One region of the Duganella violaceipulchra genome, then DNA from elsewhere that is predicted to be linked to it. Evidence: predicted binding sites of a transcription regulator. Region 1 holds the regulator's gene; each other region holds the start of a gene.

Region 1 (3,206 bases):
AAGGCCGCGATGGCCGCGGCCACGCCAGCCCCCGGAGTCGACTCAAGCAGCGCCGCCAGCGCCGCCATCTCGCTGCCCGGCACAAAGTGATCGGCCAGCCCCGCGTGCAGCGCATCGGCCGCGCCGATGGTGACGCCGGTGACGCCCAGGTAGCAGCCCAGCTGGCCCGGCGCGCGCGCCAGGAAATAGCTGCCGCCCACGTCCGGGAACAGGCCGATGTTCACTTCCGGCATGGCCATCCTGGTGCGCTCGGTGACGATGCGCACGCGGCAGTCCGGACCGCCCTGCGCCACGCCCATGCCGCCGCCCATGACCACGCCGTCCATCAGCGCGACGTAGGGCTTGGGATAAAAATGGATCAGGTGATTGAGCGCGTATTCCTCGGTGAAGAAATCCTCCACCAGCGCGCTGCCGCCCTGCGGCGTGGCGCGGCCGGCGTCGTAGAAGAAGCGGATGTCGCCGCCGGCGCAGAAGGCCTTTTCGCTGCTGCTGCGGATGACGACGGCGGCCACGCCGCTGTCGTCGCGCCAGGCCAGCAGCGCCTGCGTGATATCGCGCACCATCGCCAGCGATAAAGAGTTCAAGGCCTTGGGGCGGTCCAGGGTGATGAAGCCGGTTCCGTTGCTGACGCTGGTGTGGACGTATACGCTCATGGAGTCTCTAGGGTCGTGGTGAAAACCCTATTTTACTGCGGGCGCAAAAAAGGGCGCCTCTGCGCCCTTAGTTGGATGGTGCCGGGGCCGTTGTTATAGGGCGGCGGCAGCGGGTTCGTAGCTATCCGGGAGATGCTTGATCGCATCGTGGCCGTGCTCTTGGACCTTGGCTTTGTACTTCATGACCTGCCGATCCAGCTTGTCGATCAAGGTATCGATGGCGGCGTACAGGTCCTGCGACAGGCTTTCCACGTAGACGGTCTTGCCCGACATGCGCAGGTTGATTTCAGCCTTCTGGCGTTTCTCTTTCTCTTTGAGGTTATCTACAGTCAGGATGACAGCAATATCAATCACTTGATCAAAGTGGCGGGTGACGCGTTCCAGCTTGTTCTGCACGTATTCACGGATGGCCGAGGTCACTTCGAGATGATGTCCACTGATGGTGAGATTCATACACACTCCTAAAGATAATGTCGCTTCTTACGGTTAGTGCGGAGCCCATTACCGCCGGGCGCGCAGGAACCAAATAACTACAAAGATTTACGGAGACTGACTGGCGGGATCTTCAACGCTTCGCGATATTTGGCAACAGTGCGTCGCGCAATCACCATGCCTTGTTCTCCCAGCATGTCCGCAATCTTACTGTCGGATAAAGGATTTTTAGGGTCTTCTGCTCCTGTCAATTGCACGATGAGTGCGCGTATCGCCGTCGAACTTGCTTCCCCCCCCGCTTCGGTGGCGACATGGCTACCAAAGAAATATTTCAACTCAAACATGCCATGCGGGGTCAGCATATATTTTTGAGTTGTTACACGAGAAATAGTGCTCTCGTGTAGACCCAGTGTATCAGCAATTTCGCGAAGCACAAGGGGGCGCATGGCAACGGCGCCATGGGAGAAAAAGTTCTTTTGTCGTTCTACTATCGCTTGTGCGACGCGCAAAATCGTGTCGAAACGCTGGCGCATATTCTTGATCAGCCACTTCGCTTCCTGCAGCTGCGCGCCCATCGCGCCCTCGCCTTTTCCCTGCTTGAGCAGGTTGGCGTACATGGCGTTCACGCGCAGGCGCGGCATGACGTCGTTGTTCAGGCTCACTTGCCAGCCGTTGCGCGCTTTTTTGACGATCACGTCCGGCACCACGTAGTCCGACACGTCCGACGCGAACGCCGACCCCGGATGCGGATTGCACTGGCGGATGACGGTTTGTGCTTCGCGCAAATCTTCGTCGTCGCACAGCAGCGCCTTCTTCAGTTTGTTGAAATCGCGCTGGGCAAACCAGGTCAAATGATTTTCAACAATCGTCAGCGCCATGCGCCGCGTGACCATCGGGATGGCCGGCAGGCGCTTGATCTGCAACGCCAGGCATTCGGACGCGTTGCGCGCGCCCACGCCCATCGGGTCGAAGCTTTGCAGCATCGACAGGGCGGTCTGCAATTCGTCGAGCTCCAGTTCCAGCTCTTCCGGCAGGCGGGCCAGGATCTCTTCCAGCGATTCCTCGAGGTAGCCGTTTTCGTCCAGCGCGTCGATGATCAGCTCGACCAGCGCGCGGTCGCGCATCTCCAGCACCGTCACCCGCATCTGCTCCATCAGATGTTCGCGCAGGGTGCAGTGGCTGGCCTCCAGTTGCGGACGCGAGTCCTCGTCGTCGGGCGCCTTGCTGCGGCCGGCGTCGCTCCAGTCGACGTCGGCGTCGCTGCTGGTGCTTTCGGTGTCGGCGGCCGGGCCGTCGTAGTTGTCGGCGTCGGCGGCCGGCGCCTCCTGGGCGTTGGGCGGGCCTTCGGGCGGCGCGTCGCCGACCGGGGCTTGCTGGCTGATGGCGCCGTCCGACAGCAGCCGCAGCGAGCGGTCCAGCGGGTCGTCGAGGCGCTCCAGCAGCGGATTATCGGTCAGCAGCTGTTCCAGTTCCTGGTGCAGCTCCAGCGTCGACAGTTGCAGCAGCCGGATCGACTGCTGCAACTGAGGTGTCAGCGCGAGGTGCTGCGACGTGCGCAGTTGCAAAGACTGTTTCATGGGTTTTACATACGGAAGTGTTCACCCAGATACACGCGACGCACCGATTCGTTGGCGATGATGTCGTCTGGCCGGCCTGAAGCCAATACCGTGCCCTGGTTGATGATATATGCGCGGTCGCAGATGCCCAGCGTTTCGCGCACATTGTGATCGGTAATGAGGACGCCGATGCCGCGTTCCTTGAGAAAGCGCACGATGCGCTGGATCTCAATCACGGCGATCGGGTCGACCCCGGCGAATGGTTCGTCGAGCAGCACGAAGCGCGGGTTGGTCGCCAGTGCGCGCGCGATCTCCACGCGGCGGCGCTCGCCGCCCGAGAGCGACAGCGCCTGGTTTTCGCGCAGCTTTTCGATTTGCAAATCGGCCAGCAGGGTATTGAGCCGTTCATCAATGGCAGCCTTGGATAAAGGCTTGCCGTCCACCTTCTGGATTTCGAGGACGGCGCGGATATTTTCTTCCACCGTCAGCTTGCGGAACACCGACGCTTCCTGCGGCAGGTAGGACAAGCCGAGCGAGGCGCGGCGGTGGATAGGCAGCGAGGAGA
Region 2 (3,206 bases), on a different contig from region 1:
AAGTCGAGCGCGATCCGGACTTCTTCAACCGCCTGGCGCAGCAAGCCTCGCCGGAATACCTGTGGATAGGCTGCTCGGACAGCCGCGTGCCGGCGAACGAGCTGCTGGGCCTGGCGCCTGGCGACGTCTTCGTCCATCGCAACATCGCCAATGTGGTGGTGCACTCGGACCTGAACTGCCTGTCGGTCTTGCAGTTCGCGATAGATGTGCTGAAAGTGAAGCATGTGATCATCGTCGGCCACTACGGCTGCAAGGGCGTGCACGCGGCGATGACCGGCACCCGCGTCGGCCTGGCCGACAACTGGCTGCGCCACGTGCAGGACGTGCACCAGAAGCATGAGCGCTACCTCGGCGATATCCTGCCGAGCAAGAAGCGTTCGGAGCGCCTGTGCGAGCTGAACGTGGTCGAGCAGGTGGCCAACGTCTGCCAGACCACCATCGTGCAGGACGCCTGGGACCGCGGCCAGAACGTCACGGTGCACGGCTGGGTTTACGGCCTGAAGGACGGCAAGCTGCACGACCTGGAGATGACCGTCTCCGCCGCCCACGAACTGGCGCCGCGCCTGGCCAGGCGCCTGGGCGTGTACGAAGCGGAAATCGCCTGATTTCCGACGCGGTCCGTTGCCGCACCGTTGGCGGCGGACCGCAATCGCTGGCAGGACAGCGGCTTTGTGCCGTAGAATGGATTGATTCTTGCTTGCATAAGCGTCATGAACCAACTCCAATACTCCGCATGACCATGAAACATTTACGCATAGTGGTCGTCAACACCATCATCCACGCCGGCGACGAGGATGACGAAGCGCTGCGTGCACAGGCCGAGCGCGCCCGCGCGTTGCGCATCGGCTTGCTCGAAGCGGGCTACGACATCATCGCTTCGCTGCCGCCGGACATGTATTTGCCCGAGCGCATAGCACAGCTGCAACCCGACATGATCATCGTCGACGCCGAATCCGACGCCCGCGACGTGCTGGAGCACATCGTCATCGCCACCCGCGACGAGCGCCGTCCCATCGTCATGTTCACCGAGAGCGACGACACCGAGAGCATGGAGGCCGCCATGGCGGCCGGCGTGTCGGCCTACATCGTGGCCGGCCTGCAGAGCGACCGCATCAAGCCGGTGCTGCAGGTGGCGCTGGCGCGCTTCAAGCGCGAGCAGAAGCTGCTGGACGAGCTGTCCGACACCAAGAGCAAGCTGGCCGAACGCAAGATCATCGAACGCGCCAAGGGCCTGTTGATGGAACGCCAAGGTTTCACCGAAGAGCAAGCCTTTCAAAAGCTGCGCAGCATGGCGATGAGCAAGAACCTCAAGCTGTCCGAGGTGGCCCAGCGCATCCTCGACGTCGAAGACCTGCTCGGCTAAATCCCGTCCAAAATGATGCGCTGCGCAATAGCAGTGCGTTTTCTGCGCCATCGCACGGCGCTGTCATCCGCCCGATTCCCGCTTTCTTCCTCTGTAAACTTGCTGGCACAGACATTGCATAGCTTGTAGGCAAGCGCAACGATGCGCTTGCTGTACCTCGCCAACGGCGGTGAGGTCCACCAGACAACGACGTCTACACTCATGAATCCGTTCATGTTGGGTAGACTTTTTTTTTGCCGTTTTGTCTTGCTGACTACATGAGGGATTTGCGATGGAATATGAAGAACCAAAAGCGGGCAACGACCTGCCATCCGACACTGTGAACACCAAGCGTCGGCAAATCATTCATGGCGCAGGCCTGGTAGCGGGGGGAAGCATGTTGGGATTGGCAACGGGTGGGGTGTGGGCGGCGGGTTCGGACAAGCCGGAGAAGGAAGAAATCAAGATCGGCTTCATTCCGCTGACCGACTGCGCGTCGGTGGTGATGGCCTCGGTGCTGGGCTTCGACAAGAAATACGGCGTCAAATTCGTGCTGAGCAAAGAGGCTTCCTGGGCCGGCGTGCGCGACAAGCTGGCCAACGGCGATCTGGACGCGGCCCATGTGCTGTATGGCCTGCTTTACGGCGTGCAGATGGGCATCGGCGGCCAGAAGAAGGACATGGCGGTGCTGATGGGCCTGAACAACAACGGCCAGGCCATCACGCTGTCGAAGAAGCTGGCCGACAAGGGCGCCGTCGACGGCGCGTCGCTGGCCAAGCTGATGCAGACCGACAAGCGCGAATACACCTTCGCCCAGACCTTCCCGACCGGCACCCACGCGATGTGGCTCTACTACTGGCTGGCCGCCAACGGCATCAATCCGATGAAGGACGCCAAGGTCATCACCGTGCCGCCGCCGCAGATGGTGGCCAATATGCGGGTCGGGAACATGGACGGCTTCTGCGTGGGCGAACCGTGGGGCCACCGCGCCATCATGGACGGCGTCGGCATCACCGCCACCACGACGCAGGACATCTGGAAGGACCATCCGGAAAAGGTGCTCGGCTCGACGCTGGAATTCGCCAAGAAGTATCCGAACACCTGCCGCGCGATGATGGCCGCCATCCTCGACGCCGGCAAATGGATCGACGCCTCGCTGGCCAACAAGAACAAGATGGCCGAGGTCATCGCCGACAAGTCCTACGTCAACACCAGCAAGGACGCGATCGACCAGCGCATCATGGGCCGCTACCAGAATGGCCTGGGCAAGACCTGGGACGACCAGAACTACATGAAGTTCTACAACGACGGCGCGGTCAACTTCCCGTACCTGTCGGACGGCATGTGGTTCATGACGCAGCACCGCCGCTGGGGTCTGCTGAAGGACGATCCGGACTACCTGGCCGTGGCCACCTCGGTCAACCAGATCGACCTGTACAAGGACGCCGCGGCGATGACCAAGACGCCGGTGCCGAAAAGCCCGCTGCGCACCTCGAAGCTGATGGATGGTTCCGTATGGGACGGCAAGAACCCGAAAGCGTTCGCCGCCTCGTTCAAAATCAAAGCCTGATAGGGGAATGCCATGAACGCCATGCTCAAACCCGAAAGCGCCGCGCCAATAGAGACACCGGCTGCGGTGCGCCGTCCGCGTCGTCCGCTGGCCGCCAACTCGACGTCGCGCGTGCGGCAGCAGGTGTCGGCCACGGTGATGAAGATCGTCGCGCCCTTGCTGGGCGCCGCGCTGCTGGTGCTGGTCTGGCAGATCATCACCATCAAGAACGCCAGCTTCCCGACGCCGATGACGACCTTGCAGGAAGCGATCAAGCTGTTCTCAGATCCGTTCTACAGCAAAAGCCCGAATGAC
Region 3 (3,206 bases), on a different contig from region 1:
GTATTACCGGCAAAACCGGTCAATTCCACACCCGCGGTTGCCGCGACTACGCGAACGGCAAAAACGCCTTCGTGGCAGGCGTGAACCCGAAGAAAGCCGGCGAAGATTTCGAAGGCATTCCTATTTTCGCTAACGTTGCAGAAGCGAAAAAAGAAACCGGCGCCAACGTTTCCGTGATCTACGTACCGCCAGCAGGCGCTGCCGCCGCGATCTGGGAAGCTGTCGAAGCCGAACTGGACCTGGCCATTTGCATCACCGAAGGCATTCCTGTCCGCGACATGATGGCCCTGAAGGACCGCATGGCCAAAGCAGGTTCCAAGACCCTGCTGCTGGGCCCTAACTGCCCAGGCCTGATCACCCCTGACGAAATCAAGATCGGCATCATGCCAGGTCACATCCACCGCAAGGGCCGTATCGGCGTGGTATCGCGTTCGGGCACCCTGACCTATGAAGCAGTTGGTCAGCTGACCGCACTGGGCCTTGGCCAATCGTCGGCAGTCGGCATCGGCGGCGACCCGATCAACGGTCTGAAGCACATCGACGTCATGAAGATGTTCAACGACGATCCTGATACCGACGCGGTCATCATGATCGGCGAAATCGGTGGTCCGGACGAAGCCAACGCGGCTTACTGGATCAAAGACAACATGAAAAAACCGGTCGTCGGCTTCATCGCCGGTGTGACCGCTCCTCCGGGCAAGCGCATGGGCCACGCCGGCGCGCTGATCTCCGGCGGCGCTGACACCGCACAAGCCAAACTGGAAATCATGGAAGCTTGCGGCATCACCGTCACCAAGAACCCGTCCGAAATGGCGCGTCTGCTGAAAGCAATGCTGTAATAACAGTTCGCTTTAGTGTGAAATAATGAAGGGGAGCCTAGCGCTCCCCTTTTTTTGCTTTGGAGACCAGATTGGCGAAGATCCTCATCTCACGGGATGGACAGATAGAACAGCAAGTACAACTGAGCAAAGAGCGGATGACCATCGGCCGTCACCCACGCAACGACATCGTGCTGACGCATCCGGCCGTCAGCGGCGACCACGCCGTCATCGTCACCATCCTGGACGACTCCTTCCTGGAAGACCTGCACAGCACCAACGGTACCTTCGTCAATGGCCACCGCATCGGCAAGCACTTCCTGCAACACCGGGATGTGATCAAAATGGCCAAGTTTCAGGTCGAGTTCGTCGCCGACGGCGTGCGGCCCATGATGGCGGCGGAGCCCGTGCTGGCGCAAATCGAAGTAATAAATGGCAACAATGCCGGCAAGCAGATGGCGCTGACCAAGCCGCAGACCACGCTCGGCCGCGCCGGCGTGCAGGTGGTGGTGATCCATCGCCAGCCCGATGCCTACACCATCACCCACCAGGAAGGCGCGCAGCCGCCGCTGGTGAATGGCATCGCCCTGGGCAAGCAAGCCCAGCGTTTGAATCACGGCGACGTGATCGACCTCGGCGGAACCCAGATGGCCTTCCGCATCGCCTGACAATAATTGTCAACGGCGACCCTGGCTGACAAATTGCGGCCCGCGACTGACAAAAAACGGCAGTCCGGACGGCACAAAGCGACAGTTTTTGGCATATTTTGTGGTTTTTGAACCGAAAAACGGGCTGGCACACCAATTGCTCATAGCTAAGTGTCCTACCAAATTTTGATGTTCAACACACCCCAGGAGTCGAAAATGAAATCCATGAAAATGATGAAGAAACAAGCCCAGGCCGGCTTCACCCTGATCGAACTGATGATCGTGGTTGCCATTATCGGTATCCTGGCCGCTGTCGCGATTCCAGCGTATAGCGACTACACCGTGAAAGCCAAGATGGCCAATGCGCAAGGCGCGGTCGACTCGATCAAGACCGCGGTGGCACTGTGCGCCCAGGAAGGTGGAGGGGATCTGACTGGTTGCGACGCCGGCGTCAAAGGCGTGCCGACCTTCACCCCAACCAAAGAAGTGGTCAGCGCCTCCGTCAAGGACGGTGTGATCATTGAGAAATTCGCCACCGGCGTCGGCAAAGGCATCGACGGTTTGACCGCGACCTACACCCCGACCATTGCCGCCGGCGCTTCCAACGTCACCTGGACCGTGACCACCGACGTCACCAACACCGCAGCTACCAACGCGCTGACCAAGAACAACATCGTTCCATAATATTCGAGTTCTTACCCCCGATGGCCCGGTCGAATTTTCGACCGGGCTTTTTTTTCGTTCAAGGGGCTTCGGCGCTAACGGCAGGGCGCGATGCGTGTCGCTCCTCGGAGGCTGGCCGGCGGCAGCTGTAGCGTTGCCCGCTGTCCGGAGCTGTCGAGCGTCGCGCTGAAGCGCTTGCCGTTCACGCTGTAACAAGTGCCGGCCCCGGCGCCGTGCAGTGTGAGCCGCCATGAACGCTGCGATGGCGCGCCACGGTAACTGCCGTGGGCAGCGCCGATGCTCAGGCTGCGATGGGCGTCATCCCAGCGGATGGCGGTGGTCATCAGCCGGCCCTGTTTGCGGTACGCCTCGCTGACGTCATCGTCCTCCTGCAACAAGGCGCTGCCCGACGCGCCGGTGTAGATGTCGAGCAGCATCCGCCGCTTGTCGGCGCCGGCGGTGCTGGTGGTGTAGTCCTGGCGCGGCAGGATGGCGCCGGCCTTGACGAACACCGGCAGCAAGCCGCGCTCGGCGCCGACGCTGATCACCGTTCCGCCGGCGGCCACCTGCTGCGGGGCTTGCGGCTGCCAGAAATCGTACCAGCCGCCTGCCGGCAGCCACACTTCGGTGGCGTCATCGCGGCTGGTGCGCGGCGCGACCAGCAGCGACGGTCCCCACATGTATTGCAGGTCGTGGCTCCATGCGGCGTCGTCATGCGGATAGTCAAGCAGCATGGCGCGCGCCATCGGCAGGCCGCTGGCCGCCGCCTCATGCGCCGCCGAATAAATGTATGGCATCAGCTGATAGCGGGCTTGCGCAAACTGGCGAGCCGCGTCCTGTTCGCCGGCGCCGCGGTCCAGCGGCCAGCGCGACGGCCCCATGCCATGCGGCTTCCAGATCGGCGCGAACGCACCGAAGCCCATCGCCCATTGCCGGTACAGATCGGCGTCCGGACCCTGTTTGGCATCCCAATCGTAGAAGCCGCCGGCGTCATGGCCCCAATACGGAAAGCCGGACAAACCGGCCAGCTGCATGCCGCTAATCTGCATCTTCATTTCGTCGAAATTGGGCTTGATGT

The links. Region 1 encodes sigma-54, which starts transcription at its own class of promoters, with help from an activator protein. Its sites were predicted from a motif close to TGGCANGNAANCTGCTTT; they were not measured.
Region 2: KVP70_RS24000 (CmpA/NrtA family ABC transporter substrate-binding protein) is a predicted target of sigma-54. The motif match lies at 1,467-1,484, and genes of this name have one in related genera.
Region 3: KVP70_RS24250 (pilin) is a predicted target of sigma-54. The motif match lies at 1,576-1,593, and genes of this name have one in related genera.

The regions. Positions count from the first base shown of each region.
Region 1 is NZ_JAHTGR010000005.1:266,024-269,229, forward strand. Features, by position in the region: gene KVP70_RS12015 (enoyl-CoA hydratase/isomerase family protein) at 1-653, opposite strand, end outside; gene hpf (ribosome hibernation-promoting factor, HPF/YfiA family) at 747-1,106, opposite strand; gene KVP70_RS12025 (RNA polymerase factor sigma-54) at 1,184-2,662, opposite strand; gene lptB (LPS export ABC transporter ATP-binding protein) at 2,668-3,206, opposite strand, start outside.
Region 2 is NZ_JAHTGR010000014.1:140,488-143,693, forward strand. Features, by position in the region: gene can (carbonate dehydratase) at 1-605, shown strand, start outside; gene KVP70_RS23995 (ANTAR domain-containing response regulator) at 740-1,363, shown strand; gene KVP70_RS24000 (CmpA/NrtA family ABC transporter substrate-binding protein) at 1,740-2,912, shown strand; gene ntrB (nitrate ABC transporter permease) at 2,925-3,206, shown strand, end outside.
Region 3 is NZ_JAHTGR010000014.1:194,643-197,848, forward strand. Features, by position in the region: gene sucD (succinate--CoA ligase subunit alpha) at 1-839, shown strand, start outside; gene KVP70_RS24245 (FHA domain-containing protein) at 911-1,486, shown strand; gene KVP70_RS24250 (pilin) at 1,682-2,149, shown strand; gene KVP70_RS35220 (glycoside hydrolase family 31 protein) at 2,224-2,925, opposite strand; partial or broken gene KVP70_RS34420 (TIM-barrel domain-containing protein) at 2,917-3,206, opposite strand, start outside.